DNA from 2 places in the Kocuria sp. CPCC 204721 genome. Region 1 is predicted to be linked to the other one. Evidence: riboswitches for the same ligand, from Rfam matches in the RefSeq annotation. Region 1 holds a riboswitch; the other holds the start of a gene.
The links. Region 1 has a riboswitch for thiamine pyrophosphate ahead of RF637_RS04290 (3-oxoacyl-ACP reductase). Riboswitches for the same ligand answer to the same signal wherever they lie in the genome.

Region 1 (7,794 bases):
GGCATGAGGTTGAAGCCGTCCGCGCCGGCGTTGTCGAACCATTCCTGCATTCGATCCGCGATGGACTCCGGGGTGCCCACCATCGTGCAGTGACCCCCGCCGGCGGCGAGGCGGCCGAGCAACTGGCGGACCGTGGGGCGCTCGGCCTCGATGATCCGCAGGATGGTGCCGTAGCGGCCCTGCGGACCGGTGAACTCCTCCAGGGGCGGCAGCGTGGGCACGGGCGCATCTAGGTCCCACTGCGCGCAGTCCTGCTCCACGAACGTGGAGAGCTGTGCGAGCGACTGCTCCACAGGGAGTAAACGGTCCACGCTGGCCTGCTTCTCGAGGGCCTCTTCGTGCGTGCGGCCCACGTACGTGACCAGACCGGGCATCACGATCACGGAACCGGGATCACGCCCGGCGCGGGCCACTTCGGCCTTCACCGCCGCGTAGTACTCCTGCGCGGCGGGCAGGTCGTAGGCCACGGCGTAGATCCCCTCTGCAAAGTCGGCCGCGAGTGCCTTGCCGGGCCCGGAGGCACCCGCTTGGAAGAGGACCGGTTCCCCCTGGGGGGGGAGGGCGGAAGCGTGAGGGGTCCATCCACCAGGAAGTGGCGGCCCTCGTGGTCCAGGCGGTGCAGCTTGGAGGGGTCCGCCCACTGGCCCTCGGGGTCCGCGGTGACGGCGTCCTCGTCCCAGCTGGCCCACAGGGCGCGGGCCACCTCCACGAACTCGCGGGCGCGCTCGTAGCGCTCATCCTTGGTCGGCATGGCCCGGTAGCCGTGGTTGCGGGCCTCGGAGTCCCACATGGAGGTCACCACGTTCCACCCCGCTCGCCCGCCCGAGATGTGGTCCAAGGACGCGAGCATCCTGGCCGCGTGGAACGGGGTGAAGAACGTGGTGGACACCGTGCACACCAGGCCGACGCGCTCGGTGGCCCGCGCCATCGCGGACAGCGCTGTCAGGGGTTCCAGGCTCCAGCGGGGCCCGCCGGAGACATCACCCACGCTGTGCCCGTCCGCGAAGAACACCGCGTCGAACAGACCGCGTTCGGCAGTCCGCGCGAGCTCCTCGTAGTAGGCGATGTCCGTGAGGCGGTGCACCGGGGAGCCCGGCGCGCGCCACGCGGCCTGGTGGTGGCCGGCCCCGTAGAGGAAGGCGTTGAGGCGCAGCGTCCGGGCGGGTGTCCCGGGCGGCTGGTTCACCTGGGTGGGACGAGTGGACGCCGCAGGGGCGGCGGACGGGGTCCGCGCGGTGTCGTGCGGGGCGGCCATGTCAGTCCATCACCAGTCCACCGTCGACCACGAGGTTCTGCCCGGTGACGCCGCGGGACCAGTCGGAGGCGAAGAAGAGGGCGGTGTCCGCGAACTCCTCCGGGGTGGTGACCCGACCCAAGGGCGTACCGGCGGCAATGGCGTCGAAGACTTCGGCCGGGGTAGCGGCACTCGCGTCCGTGGTGCGTAGCAGGCCACCGGAGATCATGTTCACGGTGATGCCCAGGGCCCCCAGGTCCTTGGCCGCCGTGCGGGTGAGGGAGAGCAGGGCGGCCTTGGCTGCGGTGTAGTCGTGGTAGGGGACCACGGGGTTCTGGAAGAGATTGGTGCCGATGTTGATGATGCGCCCGTGTCCAAACCGGCGCATCCCCGGGACGACCGCCTGGATCACGTTGAGTCCGCCCACGACCGCGCCGGTGAACTGCTGGGAAAGATCCTCGGCGGCGAGGTTTTCGAGCGAGGGGCGGGCGTCCCCGTTGAAGCTGAAGTCCACCAGCGCGTTGTTCACGGCCACCGTGATGGGCGCACCGAAATGGTCCTGGGCGAGTGCCACCATCTCCTGCACCTGCCCGGCATCGGTCACGTCCGCCCGAACGGCAATGACCTTGTCCTCACCGAGTTCGCGCACCAGTGAGCGGGCGCGGTCCTCGCTCGCGTGGTAGTTCACGACCACCCGGGCGCCTTCGCGGGCGAAGGCTCGGCTGAGGTGTTCACCCAGACCCCGGGCTCCCCCGGTGATCAGGACGATGGTGGTGTCGATCCGCATGCTCACTCCTGTGGCTCACGGCGAAGAACGCGGTGCGCCACCCGTGCGGTGCCACCGTGACATCCCTTCGCCAGTACTAACTGGACAGGTTCGACGGGTGTCATCTCAGCCATTGCCTCCAGGGCTCCCCGGCCCGGTGGGTCGTGGGAACGTGCAGCGGCACCCCGTGTCACTGGGCCCAGTCTAAGCACAGGGGTCCGGACCGGGGTCGCGCACGGCGCAGGCCGTCGGCGGGCATGGCCAATGCGGTTGTCCAGCGCAGTCAGGCCAGGGTCGTCCCCTTGGGTATCGCGCGGGCGGGGAGGATCAGCCCTCCCGCCACCACTCGTCCGCCGGGGTCACCGGGACCGTGCGCTTGTGGCGGGTGCGCAGGAACGTGCTTTCGATCTTGCGGGCCACCTCCTCGGGGACGTCCTTGCCCTCGAGGAAGTCATCGATGTCGTCGTAGCGCAGGCCCAGCTCGTCCTCGTCCGTGCGCCCGGGGTTCTCGTCCAGGAGGTCCGCGGTGGGGACCTTGCCCACGAGTTGCTCGGGGGCCCCCAGGTACGCGAGCACCTGGCGGTTCTGCCGTTTGTTCAGCCCGCTCAGGGGCAGGACGTCCGCGCCGCCGTCGCCGAACTTGGTGAAGAACCCGGTGACCGATTCCGCCGCGTGATCCGTGCCGATCACCAGCAGGTTGTGGTCCCCGCCCACCGCGTACTGCGCCGTCATACGCACGCGGGCCTTGGTGTTACCGCGGGTGAAATCGGTGAGCTGCTCACCGGTCGCGGCACCGTAGGCGGACTCGAAACCGCGGACGGCCGGCGCGACGTCGTACGTGATGACCCGGTCCGGTTGAATGAATTCGAGCGCCGCCTGGGCGTCGGCCTCGTCGTGCTGGATCCCGTGAGGCAGTCGCATGGCCACGAACTCGGCCTTAATCTCGTCCTCGCGCAGTTTCTCGACCGCGAGCTGGGCCAGGCGCCCGGCCAGGGTGGAGTCCAAGCCGCCGCTGATCCCCAGGACGAACCCCGCGGTGTGCGTGGCCTTGAGGTAGTCGCTCAGGAAGTCGACGCGGCGTTGGGCCTCCCGCTCCGGATCGATCTGCGGAGAGACGCCGAGCTCGGCAATGATCTGTGCTTGCAATTCACGCATGCGTCCATGCTAGTGGCCGGTTCCCGCGGGGACAGGGGCCTACCGCCGGCCCGTCCCGTGGCCCGGAGGACGGAGGCCGGCGCTGGGCCCCGGTGCTGGGCCCCGGTGCTGGACCCCCACGCTCGGACCCGCCCCCCCTGGGGGACCTATGAGATGCTGATCACATGAACGAGAACTCCTACGAGACCATTGAAGTCCGCCGCGAGGGACGCGTGGGTGTCATCACCCTGAATCGTCCCAAGGCGCTGAACGCGCTGAACGAACAGACCATGCGGGACGTGGTGGCCGCCGCGACCGAGCTGGACCGTGACTCGGGGATCGGCGCGCTGATCCTCGCAGGTTCGGAGAAGGCCTTCGCGGCCGGTGCTGACATCAAGGAGATGTCCGGCAAGTCCGCGTCCGATATGTACCACGAGGACTTCTTCGCGGGGTGGGATGCTTTCGCCCGGCTGCGCACCCCCAAGATCGCCGCGGTGGCCGGTTACGCGCTCGGCGGTGGGTGCGAGCTCGCGATGATGTGCGATCTGATCCTCGCCGCGGACACTGCAGTGTTCGGTCAGCCCGAGATCGCCCTGGGTGTGATCCCCGGGATGGGCGGCACCCAGCGCCTCACCCGCGCCGTGGGCAAGGCCAAGGCCATGGACATGATCCTCACCGGACGGCAGATGCGCGCCGAGGAAGCCGAGCGTTCCGGTTTGGTCTCCCGCGTGGTCGCAGCGGACGAGCTCATGGACACCGCCCTGGAGGTCGCCGGAAAGATTGCGGAGATGTCCAAGCCCGCGGCCCAGCACGCGGTCGAGACCGTCAATGCCGCGTACGAGTCCGGGTTGTGGGCCGGCGTCCAGCACGAGCGGCGGGTCTTCCACGGGCTGTTCTCCACCGCGGACCAGAAGGAGGGCATGTCGGCGTTCGCGGAGAAGCGTAAGGCGCGGTTCTCCCACGAATGAGCCCTGTAGGGGACGACGACGCCGCGCGGCCCGGTCCGCGCGGCGTCGTCGCGTGTCAGGTCAACACCACGCAAGTGCGGTTCAAACAGGGCCGTGGTTCCGCAGATGCGGATAAACTGCTCCCATGACCCACCTCCGTATCTCCCAGGCCGCGACCTTCGTGGGCGTCAGCGACGACACCGTCCGGCGGTGGATCGAGCAGGGCACGCTCACCGGGCACAAGGATTCCGCAGGGTACGCCGTGGTGGACGGCGCCGAACTCGCGGCATACGCGCGCGATAACGCCGTGAGCCCTCAGGATCCCGCCGGGGTGAACAGTTCGGCGCGCAACCGCCTCGTGGGACTCGTAACCGCCGTGACCTCCGATCCCGTGATGTCCCAGGTGGAGCTGCAGTGCGGCCCGCACCGGATCGTCTCGCTCATGAGCACGGAAGCGGTGCGTGACCTGGGGCTGGAACCGGGGTCCGTGGCCACGGCCGTGGTGAAGTCCACCGCGGTCATCGTCGAGACCGAGGGGCGCAAGTGATGGGGCGCGCGGCGACACGCATGCGCGCCCTGGCTTGCGCGGTGAGCGCGGTGGCGCTCTCCGGATGCGCGGGAGCGTCGGACGGGGGAGGGGACGCGGCGTCGTCGTCCGATCAGGAGACGACCCTGCGGGTGTCCGCGGCGGCCTCGCTGACCCATTCCTTCGACGAGCTCGCGCGCACGTTCGAGGCGGCGCACCCGGGGGTGAAGGTCAGCATGAACTACGGAGGCTCGTCCGGGCTCGTGCAACAGCTGACCGAGGGCGCCCCCGCGGACGTCTTCGCCTCCGCCGATCAGAAGAACATGAAGAAGCTCACGGACGCGGGCCTGGCCGCGGGGGAGCCGAGCGTGTTCGCGACCAATGTGCTCACCCTCGCGGTACCCAAGGACAACCCCGCGGACATCACCTCCTTCCGGGACGTGGTGGACCGGGACGTCAAGCTGGTCACGTGCGCCCCGGAGGTACCGTGCGGTGCAGCCACGCAGGAGATCGAGAAGGCCAACGGTGTCGCGCTCCACCCCGTGAGCCAGGAGAACGCGGTCACGGACGTGCTCGGCAAGGTGACCTCCGGGCAGGCGGACGCGGGGATCGTGTACGTCACGGATGCCAAGTCCGCGAAGGACAGGGTCACGACCGTCGAGATCCCGCGCACGGATCAGGCGGTCAACAACTACCCCGTGGTCGCCCTCAAGGATTCCGCGGAGCCGGAGCTCGCCCGGCAGTTCGTGGACCTCGTCCAGGGTGACGAGGGCCGGAAGGTCCTGGAGGACGCGGGCTTCGGCGCACCGTGACGCGCGGGTTCGTCACGACCCCCCGGTGGGTCCTGGTCCCGGCGGTGGTGGGGGCGTTGGTCATCCTGTTGCCCTTGCTCGGCATGGTGCTGCGCATCGATTGGGCGCACCTGGGGGAGTTGCTCACGAGCGAGTCCTCGCTCGCCGCGCTGTGGTTGAGCCTTCGCACCGCGGTCGCGTCCACGGCGCTGTGCCTGGTGCTGGGGTGCCCGCTCGCCCTGGTCCTGGCCCGTTCCACCGTGCGCGGCCTCACGCTCCTGCGCTCGCTGGTGCTGCTGCCGCTCGTGCTGCCACCCGTGGTGGGCGGTATCGCGCTGCTGTACACCTTCGGACGCATGGGTTTCCTGGGCAGCACCCTGTCCTCGGCGGGCGTGGACATCGCGTTCACCACCGCGGCCGTCGTGCTCGCCCAGACGTTCGTGGCCCTGCCGTTCCTGGTGGTCTCCCTGGAGGGCACGCTGCGCACCGCGGGCGTTCGCTACGAACGGGTCGCGGCGGGCCTTGGTGCATCCCCCACGCGCACCCTGTTCCGGGTCACGCTGCCCCTGGTGCTGCCTGCAATGCTCTCCGGGGCCGCGCTATCCTTCGCGCGCTGCCTCGGCGAGTTCGGCGCCACCCTCACGTTCGCGGGCAGCCTGCAGGGCGTGACCCGCACGCTCCCGCTCGAGATCTACCTGCAGCGCGAGACCGATCCCGACGCCGCCGTGGCCCTCTCCCTGCTGCTCGTGCTCGTTGCTCTGCTCGTCGTGGGGGTCAGTGCTCCCTCCCGACGACGCCGCGGCGCCGGCTTCCGCACCAACCTCACCCGGTGGTTCGCGCCGGGTCCGCAGTGGGGTCCCGATCCGGAGGGATCACGGCCCCGGTCCGGCGGCTCGACGCAGTCCTCGAAGGACAGCCGCGCTGCCCATGCGGTCGGTGACCGACCCGCGGCCGGGTCTGGGGCGGTGGACGCCGGGGCCGGGCGGAATGGCGCCGTGGTCAGGACCGCAGCCGCATCCGCGGTTGCACCCGGGGGCGCGTCGGGCCTAGGGGTGAGCACGCCCCGCGCAGCGGGGGAGGCGCCCGGACTGATGGTCCGTGTTGAACACGACCGCCGCCGTGTCGCCGCCGAGTTCACAGTGGAGCCGGGAACCACCGCGGCCCTGATCGGGCCCAATGGCGCGGGGAAGTCCACCGTGTTCGACGTGATCGCGGGCCTGCTGGCCCCCGACCGCGGTGAGATCCGGGTGGGGGACGAATCCGTGCTGCGCGCCGGTGGGACGGCCCAGGACATGTGGGTCCCGGCGCATCGCAGGGGTGTGGCCCTGATGGCCCAGGAACCGTTGCTGTTCCCCCATCTCAACGTGCTCGACAACGTGGCCTTCGGCCCCCGGGCGAGTGGCGCGGGGAAGGCGATGGCGCGGCGTCGTGCCCTGGCGTGGCTGCGCGAGGTGGACGCGCGGGCGTTCGCCCAGCGCATGCCGGACGAGCTGTCCGGCGGGCAGGCCCAGCGCGTGGCGATCGCGCGGGTGCTGGCCGCAGAGCCGCGCGTGATCCTGCTGGACGAGCCCCTGAGCGCCCTGGACGTGACCGCGCGGCCTCGGATGAGGAAGGTGCTCCAGCGGGTGCTCGCCGGGCGCACCGCAATGATCGTGACGCACGACCCGCAGGACGTGGCCGAGCTCGCGGACCATGTGGTGCGGCTGGAGCGGGCCGGCAACCGGGATCCGGCACCGCGCACGACCGCCGACTGAGCGCGGCGCGCCTACTTCACCTCGCGCGTGAGCACACGCCAGATCCCGATCACCAACGGGACGGACAGCAGGGCGAGACCGAACGCCACGCCCTGGAGCACGGCGATCAGCTGGGTGAGCCACCCGCCCGCGAGCTGTCCCCAGTCCGGATCGGGATTCAGGGACTGGCCGGTCAGTGCGGCGAGGATCAGGAAGGCCCCGAGGGCCATAACCCAGGCGAGAGCCACCGCGATGGTGCCCAGCGCCGCCGCCGAGAGCAGTTTGGCGAGGACCACGCGCAGCCTGCGGGGTTCCTGCGTGAAGGGGATGAGCGCGGTGCGCTGGCTCTACTCATTGCATGCCGTGATGATCCCGAGCACGGGCAGCAGCAGACCCTGGGGGGGGTCGTGGTCACGGCCAGGGCCGCCGACAAGGGTGCGCCGTCGTTGCGTGCGACCCACATGAACAAGCCCAGGGCCAGAGCGGTCAGCACGCCGATGGCGATCAGCAGACCGCGCCCGGCGCGGGTGTCCACCTGCTTGCGCAGCTCGACGCGCGGCAGGGTCAGGGGCACACGGCGTCGAGGTCCAGCATCTCGTCCACCCGCGCCCTGCCCGCATCCGTGATGGTGGCGGAGAGCTGCAGCACCTCGCGGCCGGTGCG
Region 2 (7,794 bases), on a different contig from region 1:
GCCCACCACCATGATCTCGGGGCCCTCGGCCACCTCGGACATCGAGCTCGAACGCGTGGAGGGTGTCCACGGTCCGCGCACGCTGGACGTGATCCTGCTGGGTTGAGGCCGCGCGGTCCTGTCCCGCATACTTGCGAGAAAGGTCCCCGTCGCCCGCGTTACCGCGGTGACGGGGACCTTCGCGTTCACACGTTGCTCACCAGCAGTGATCGCTCACGAGGAGCTGCTGCGCGCTACAAGCGATCAGTCAGTCCGACGGCTATTCACCACGAACCGCTGGACCTCATGGTGACACACACGCGGAAACCGCTCCTTGAGGAGGAGCTGTGATCGAACGGGTCAGTAGCGCGGCAGCGCCGGGTCCACCCGGTCGATCCACGCGAGCACCCCGCCGTCCAGGTGCTTCACGGTGTCCTCCCGCAGGGCGTAGTCCCTGCGCAGTGCCGCGAGGGCCTGGGCGGAACGGGCACCGGCCTTGCAGTGCAGGATCACGGTGCCCTCCGCCTCATCCGGAAGAGCCGTGACACCCCGGTCCAGGACGTCCTGCAGCGGCACGTGCACGGATCCGGGGATGGCCACGAGTTTGCGCTCCCAGTCCTCGCGCACGTCCACGAGCGTGAAGGACGTCTCCCCGAGGGACCGGGCGGTCAGTAGCTCGGCCAGCTCCGGGGCGGTGACGGTCTCGTGGGGGGCGGGAGCGGCGTCGTCGTCGGAGGGCAGACCGCACGCGAGCGCCACCCGTGAGAGATCCGTGACGGGCGGGCGGTGCGGGTCCGGCAGGACCGTGAGCTCGCGCCACGTCTGGGCCAGGGCGTCGTGGATGAGGACCCTGCCGAGCAGGGGACGGCCGATGCCCGTGATGAGTTTGAGCGCCTCGGTGACCATGACCGAGCCGATCGTGGCCGGGAGCATGCCCAGCACACCGCCCTCGGCGCACGAGGGGACCTGGCCCGGCGCGGGCGCTTCCGGGAACAGGTCGCGGTACACGGGGCCGTGACCGGACCAGAACACGGAGACCTGGCCGTCGAAACGCAGGATGGAGCCCCACACCACGGGGATGCCGGTGAGTTCGGCGGCGTCCGAGACCAGGAAGCGTGTGCCGAAGTTGTCTGTGCCGTCCATGATCAGGTCGTAGCCGGAGAAGATCTCCAGGGCGTTGTCGGTGCTCAGCCGCTCGGGATGGCGGTGCACGGTGACCAGGGGGTTGAGCCGGGCCACGGCATCCGCGGCGGAATCGACCTTGGGCCGGCCGATGTCGGCCATCCCATGGACCACCTGGCGTTGCAGGTTGGACACGGATACGACGTCGTCGTCGACCACGCCGATGGTCCCCACCCCGGCGGCCGCGAGGTACTGCAGCGCGGGAGCGCCGAGCCCGCCCGCGCCGATCACCAGGACGCGTGCGTTCTTGAGCCGACGCTGCCCCTCCTCGCCCAGTTGCGGCAACGTGAGGTGGCGTGAATAGCGTTCGAGTTCCTCGCGACTCAGATCGGAGGCGGGGGCCACGAGAGGTGGTAGTGGGGTGCTCATGAAACCTGCGATTCCAGCTGTGGGGTGGTGGATGAAGGCGCGGGCCAGTCCCCGCGGGGCGCGTCGGCGGTGTCGATGCGCCCGGCCATGGGCGAGGACGCCACGGCGTGCGTGCGCCGCGCGATCCGCCCCGCGCCGCGGGCCAGGTGCCCCGCGAGCACGGCGTGCTTCATGGCGCTGGCCATGGCCACGGGATCCTGCGCGCGGGTCACGGCGGACGCGAGCAGGACGGCGTCGCACCCGAGTTCCATGGCCAGGGCCGCCTCGGACGCCGTGCCGATCCCGGCATCCAGCACCACGGGCACGGACGCGCGGGACGCGATGAGTTCGATGTTGTGCGGGTTGAGGATCCCCAGACCCGTGCCGATGGGAGCACCGAGGGGCATCACGGCCACGGCCCCGGCGTCCTCGAGCCGCAGCGCGAGCACGGGGTCGTCGGACGTGTACGCGAAGACCTTGAAACCGCGCCGAGCGAGTTTCTCGGTCGCGTCCAGCAGCTCCACACCGTCCGGGAGCAGGGTGTCCTCGTCCGCGATGATTTCGAGCTTGACCCAGTCCGTCTCCAGCGCCTCGCGCCCCAGTTCAGCGGTCAGCAGGGCGTCCCGCGCGGTGTAGCACCCCGCGGTGTTGGGCAGCACCCGGATGTCGTTGCGGCGCAGCAGCCCGTACAAGCTGTCCTGCGGTGTCCCGGTCGACGACGCCGCTGCGCCACCTCCCGCGCGACCGCTCGCCCGGTTCGCCGTGCCGGATGCTTGCGCGCCCGCTGGCGAGGCGGGGCCGGGCGCGAAGCGGCGCAGGGCCACCGTGGTCAGTTCCGTCCCGGAGGCCAGCAGGGCCCGTTCGAGCATCGCGAAATCGGTGAGGCCCCCGGTGCCCATGATCAGCCGGGACGAGAGCTCCACCCCGGCCACGGTCAGGGGGGTTCCGTGCGTGGTCATGTTCAGCCTCCCTGCACCGCGGTGACGATCTCCACGGATTGACCCGCTTCCACGGGGGTCGTGGCCCACAGGGAGCGGGGGATTACGGCGTCGTCCACCGCCACGGCGATCCCCAGGGGATGGCCGTCCGCGGCGGCGCCCTCGGGTGTGATCTCGCGGCCTGTGAGGTCGACGACGGCGCTCGCGACCGTCAACCCCGGGGTCACCGCCACGGGGGAGCCGTTCACGACGGCCGTGGAGGAATTGTCTGTAGTCTCGGGCGCGATCATTCGAGTCCTCCATGCATCTGGGGATAGCTCTCGGGTGTGGTGAACGGGGCCTCGGGGGCGGGGTTCGAGTGCCGGGCCGGGTCGGTGTCGGCGAGGAACGCGGCGTCGGACCCGTGGTCCGCGAGCGGGTCCAGGACGCCGGTCACGAGCTCCGCCGCGAGCCGGGACGCCACGGGGGTCAGCAGGATGCCGTGACGGAAGTGACCCGTGCTGATCACGAGCCCGGCCACCGAGGTCTTCCCCACGTACGGCAGGTCGTCGGAGGTTCCCGGGCGGGCGCGGGCCATCATCTCCAGGACGTCGCAGTCGTCGATCGCGGGGACCACGGTGCGCGCGTCCCGCAGCAGTTGGTGCACGCCACCGGCCAGCACGGATTCGCGCCCGTCCTCGCGGCTCGTGGCGCCCAGCACCAGGGTCCGGTCCTCGCGGGGGACCATGTACACGGGCCGACCCAGGACCTGGGCGCGCACCGTGCGCGTGAGCAAATGCGATTCCCCGGGGGCCAGGGCGGTCTCGGGGACCCGCAACCGCAGGATGTCCCCGAACACCGGGCGCAATCGGAGGTCGAGTCCCTCGGGCAGCCCGCCCATGGTGTTGGCGGTCAGCCCGGTGGCCACGACCACGGCGTCCGCGGGGATCACCTCACCGGAGTCCACCTGCACGCCCGTGGCCTGCCGGGGTTCCCTGCGGGACGTCAGCACGGTGTCCACGCGGGAGGTCAGCCACTGCGCCGGTCCGGCGTCGGGGACGTCCCCGATGGTGGTCAGGTGCGGGCAGTTCAGGGTCTCCACCAGGGCGGCCGCGAGCATCCGGGGGTCCACCTGGCGGTCGGAGACGATCCGTACCGCACCGCTCAACCGCGGCGCAAGAGCCGGTTCCAGGTGCCGAGCCTCCCGCGTGGAGATCTCCTGCACGTCCATCCCGGAGGCGATCTGGTGTGAGGCGAGGTCGGAGAGGGATTGGGCGTCCGCGGCATCGGCGGCCACCACGAGCGTCTCCTCGGTGCGGTAGCCCGTGGGCAGGCCCGTGGCCGCGGTGACGCGCTCCACGAAGTCCGGGTACTCCGCGGCGGAGGCCCGCATGAGGGGGTAGAGGCGTTCCTGGCCGTACTGGGTCTCGGCGATCGGTGCGAGCATGCCCGCGGCCGCGCGGGTGGCGCCCCACGCCGGGCGGGGATCGACGACGGTCACGGCGGCCCCGCGGCGTCGTAGTTCGAAGGCCGTGGCCAGGCCCACGAGACCAGCTCCGGCCACGACCACGTGGTCACCGAGGTGCTCGGGCATTGTTCCTCCCTCCGGCGGCATGATCCGCATCAGGTGATCCGGTCGGCGGCTCACGCCCTCTCAGCCCGCTGCGGTGGTTGTTGCCAACGTGTGCGGACTCCCGTGGAGTTCGTCGAACGGCGACGAACGGCCCTGCCAGTCTAATCACCCCTAGCTGTGGAACGCAGGGGGACTTCGCGGCGGGCTGATCGGGCGAGGTGTCCGCGGGCGCGCGGTTCGTGCCACGATGGCCGCATGGGACACACGAGCCAGACGGGTACCGGGCGCCGCGCCGCCCTCGAGAACGCGCGACTGTACGTGTGCGTCACGGCGCGCCGCGAGCGCGGTGACCTGCGCGAATTTCTGCACGCCGCGTACGAGGGCGGGGTGGACATCATCCAGTTGCGGGACAAATCCCTCGAGGCTGCCGCGGAGATCGAGGCCATCGAGGTGCTCGCCGACGTCGCCCGTGAGCACGGCGCACTCTTCGCCGTCAACGACCGCGCGGACGTCGCGCTGCTCACCGGCGCGGACGTGTTCCACGTGGGCCAGGGCGATCTCACCACCGCGCAGGCTCGGCGGGTCCTGGGGGACGACGCGGTGATCGGGCGGTCCTGTCACTCCCCGGCCCAGGTGGACGCCGCCGTGGCCGACGCCGGGCTCGACTACTTCTGCACCGGGCCCGTGTGGGAGACCCCCACGAAGCCGGGTCGCGCGGCCGTGGGGCTCGAGCTGCCGCGCTACGCCGCTCAGCACGCGGGGGACAAGCCCTTCTTCGCGATCGGCGGGGTCGACACCGCGCGGTTGCCGTCCGTGCTCGACACGGGTGCCTCGCGCATCGTGGTCGTGCGGGCCGTGACCGATGCGCAGGACGTCACCGCGGCGGCGCGGGCGCTGCGGGACACGCTGCCCGGGTGAGACCCGATCTTTGAACGCGGTGTAGCGGCGGCGCCGCGGTGGGATGGCACCGCTCGGGTGGCGACGTGTTCGGTGGGGTGGTGCGCGTCGGGGCGGAGTCATGGAGTCATGGCGCCGCAGTGTCTTGGCGTCGCGCGGGTGGCACGGCTCGCTCGGTACGCGGAGCGGAACCGTTACGGGGTCCCGCACCGCCCGGGGTGCTGCTGGCACCACGGGGTGACACCGGGGAACTTTCCCCGGTGATCGGCCACCCACCGGTACACGCGGTCCTGGACCCACCGCACGGGCGGTAACCGGTAGAACGGCTCGAACACCCGGATGCCCAGGGCGGTGTCCAGGGTCACGGCCACCGCGTGCGCCCCCGAGGATCGCTCACCGGAACGGGATAGGACGGCCCACACCGACGCGCTGCCCTCCGCATTCGTCAGTCCGAACCGCTCCAGTACGCCGGGGATCTGGTAGGCGTGCAGGGCGATCCGGTCATGGCGGTCCAGTGTCCGGGCCCATCCCACGCAGCGCGTGCAGAACCCGCAGTTGCCGTCGAAGACCAGGTGCAGGGACGCGCCCTGCTCGGTGCCCGGGGGGTTCACAGCAGCACCGTCCCGTCGATGCACGCGGTGCAGTGTCCGCCCACGAACACGTGGTCCCCGTCCGACGTCACGGTCACGAGGCCGCTGCGTCCCATGAGGGTGCCCTGTCGGGCGATGTAGTTCGCGGGCGCCCGGTCCGTACGGATGAGCCACTGGGCCAGGCTCGCGTTGAGGCTTCCCGTGACGGGGTCCTCGTACCCGCCGGTCCCACCCACGAAGGCGCGGACCTCGAACTGGTGCGGGCTGCTCTGCGGGTGGGGACCCACCACGCCGATCTTGGCGCCGTGGAGAGCGGGAAGGTCGGGCTCGATCGCCAGGACGTCCTCGGCGCCAGCCAGAAGCAGCGCGGCCCAGCCGGGGCCGTTGTCGACCCACTGATGGGCAACGACCTGCTCGTCCCGCAGGCCCAGGGCCGCGGTTACGCCCCCGAGCAATTCCGGGCCCAGGTCTCCCGTGCGGTCGGTGGGTGGGGCCTCGAAGGTCAGTGCGCCGTCGTCGGACGGGCGGATCCGCACGAGGCCCGCGGCGCATTCCTGGACGATGACGTCCTTGGCACGCGCGGTGTTGCCCGCGGTGAGCCATGCGTGGGCCGAGCCCAGGGTGGGGTGACCGGCGAACGGCAGCTCACGGTCCGGGGTCCAGATGCGCAGCCGGTAGTCGGCGTCCGGGTCCGTGGGTGGGAGCACGAACGTGGTCTCGGACAGGTTGGTCCAGCGCGCGAAGCGGGCCATGGCGTCGTCGGTGAGATCGGTGCCATCCAGGATGACCGCCACCGGGTTGCCCAGATAGGGCTCCCGGGAGAAGACGTCGACCTGGGTGAACGGGCGCGGACGAGGTATTGGGCTCATGGGGTGATTCCATCACGATGCGCCGACGGGGTGTCATCTCGCGCCCGGGTCTCACACGGCGCGGCCAGAGACAACATGTCCGGCGCACACGCGTGCCGGACGGGCGTCCGGCACGCGATGCCCCGCACCCCCGGTGGGCTCACCCCCGCCGCAGCACCACCCCGCGGCGGGGCTGCAGCACCAGGTGGGACCCCGCCGCCCGACCCCGGACGTCGACCATGCCGCGCGGCACCCGGACGCGGCGGCGTCGTCGGCGGTCGGCGTTGAAGTTCACCGCGGCCCAGCCGTGCGTGAACTCGCGCCACCACGTGTGACCGCGGCGCACGGGGTCCTGCACCGGCGCGCCGAGATCCCAATCGAGCTGCGCGGTGTGCTGGGTGCGGCTGTAGTCGTCGTGCGCCGTGGCCGCGTACGCGCCGCGGCCCGCCCCGAAGATCCAGAACGCGGCCAGACCGTACTCGACATTGGGGTGGTCGTCGTCGCCGTCCGTGGGCACCCGCAGGATGCTGAGGCCCGGCCCGTCCGCCTGGGGCAGCTGCGCCTCGGTGGTCTGCGGGTCGAACAGGTCCACCGGGCTGAAACCCAGCCATACCTCCTCGAATCCGCCGCCGTAGGCCGCGTGGCTCGCCCAGCGGCCGGGCTCGCGCCGCGATTCCGCGATGTTCGGGACCAGGATCTTACCGACCTTGTTCAGGGCCGTGCCCGCGGCATGCACCAATTCGCCCGCACCGTCGCGGAAATCCGCCATCGTCCGGGCATGACGGATGGGCAGGTCCAGGCCGTAGTAGTCGTCGAACACGTCGTTGTCCGCCATCACGCCGTCGAACGGCGAATCCCGCAGCTCGGCGACGACGTTGCGCACCCAGCGCTCGCGGTACTCGGGCGACCACACGGTCATCTGCCAGTGTCCGCCGTAGCGGGCCCACTCGATGCGTTCACCGTCCAGGCGCCGCGCGAACCACCGGTCCGGGGCCTCGGCGTACGAGACCCCGGAACTGTGGATCGGGCCCGGTTCGTAACTGCGGGTCGAGGACAGGCACTTGTAGCACAGCACCGTCATGTCCGGGCGGCGCCGCTTGAGGTCCGCGGCCGCCGCCGTCTCCCACGGCTGCAGGATCGCCGCCCGGTAGTGCTGCGCGGCGAAGTCGAGCTGCTCGGGGCTGATCGGGCCCCCGTACCGGATCCAGGCGCCGACGCCGCTCACTCGCCCGCGCCCGCCAACGGCGCCTCGAGCGCCGGTTGACGCTGGTCCGAGTACTCGAAGTTGCGCTTCTCACCCATGTTGCCGAGCATCCGGTAGATCTTGTTGTAGGAGGACATGACCTCGTGGAGTTGGAAGAAGTCCTCCACGCGGCCGCGGGCGTTGGTGCTGTAGGAGCGGTAACGATCCACGTTCCCGATCACGGCCTGGACCTTGTCCGCCATGGCCACGATGTCAC

Region 2: linked by a shared signal. The riboswitch ahead of thiO (glycine oxidase ThiO) and the one ahead of RF637_RS04290 (3-oxoacyl-ACP reductase) in region 1 are both predicted to bind thiamine pyrophosphate.

The regions. Positions count from the first base shown of each region.
Region 1 covers NZ_JAVKPO010000003.1:45,544-53,337, reverse strand. Annotated here, with positions in the region: partial or broken gene RF637_RS04295 (LLM class flavin-dependent oxidoreductase) at 1-1,186, opposite strand, end outside; gene RF637_RS04290 (3-oxoacyl-ACP reductase) at 1,257-2,021, opposite strand; TPP riboswitch at 2,067-2,198, opposite strand; gene nadE (ammonia-dependent NAD(+) synthetase) at 2,328-3,155, opposite strand; gene RF637_RS04280 (enoyl-CoA hydratase) at 3,320-4,102, shown strand; gene RF637_RS04275 (molybdopterin-binding protein) at 4,227-4,628, shown strand; gene modA (molybdate ABC transporter substrate-binding protein) at 4,649-5,419, shown strand; gene RF637_RS04265 (ABC transporter permease) at 5,416-7,152, shown strand; gene RF637_RS04260 (hypothetical protein) at 7,164-7,427, opposite strand; partial or broken gene RF637_RS04255 (ABC transporter ATP-binding protein) at 7,714-7,794, opposite strand, start outside.
Region 2 covers NZ_JAVKPO010000001.1:153,396-161,189, forward strand. Annotated here, with positions in the region: gene RF637_RS00715 (lactate utilization protein C) at 1-106, shown strand, start outside; gene moeB (molybdopterin-synthase adenylyltransferase MoeB) at 340-1,530, opposite strand; gene RF637_RS00725 (thiazole synthase) at 1,527-2,468, opposite strand; gene thiS (sulfur carrier protein ThiS) at 2,471-2,737, opposite strand; gene thiO (glycine oxidase ThiO) at 2,734-4,020, opposite strand; TPP riboswitch at 4,010-4,134, opposite strand; gene thiE (thiamine phosphate synthase) at 4,255-4,917, shown strand; gene RF637_RS00745 (thiol-disulfide oxidoreductase DCC family protein) at 5,091-5,507, opposite strand; gene RF637_RS00750 (PhzF family phenazine biosynthesis protein) at 5,504-6,355, opposite strand; gene RF637_RS00755 (putative glycoside hydrolase) at 6,495-7,559, opposite strand; gene pelF (GT4 family glycosyltransferase PelF) at 7,556-7,794, opposite strand, start outside.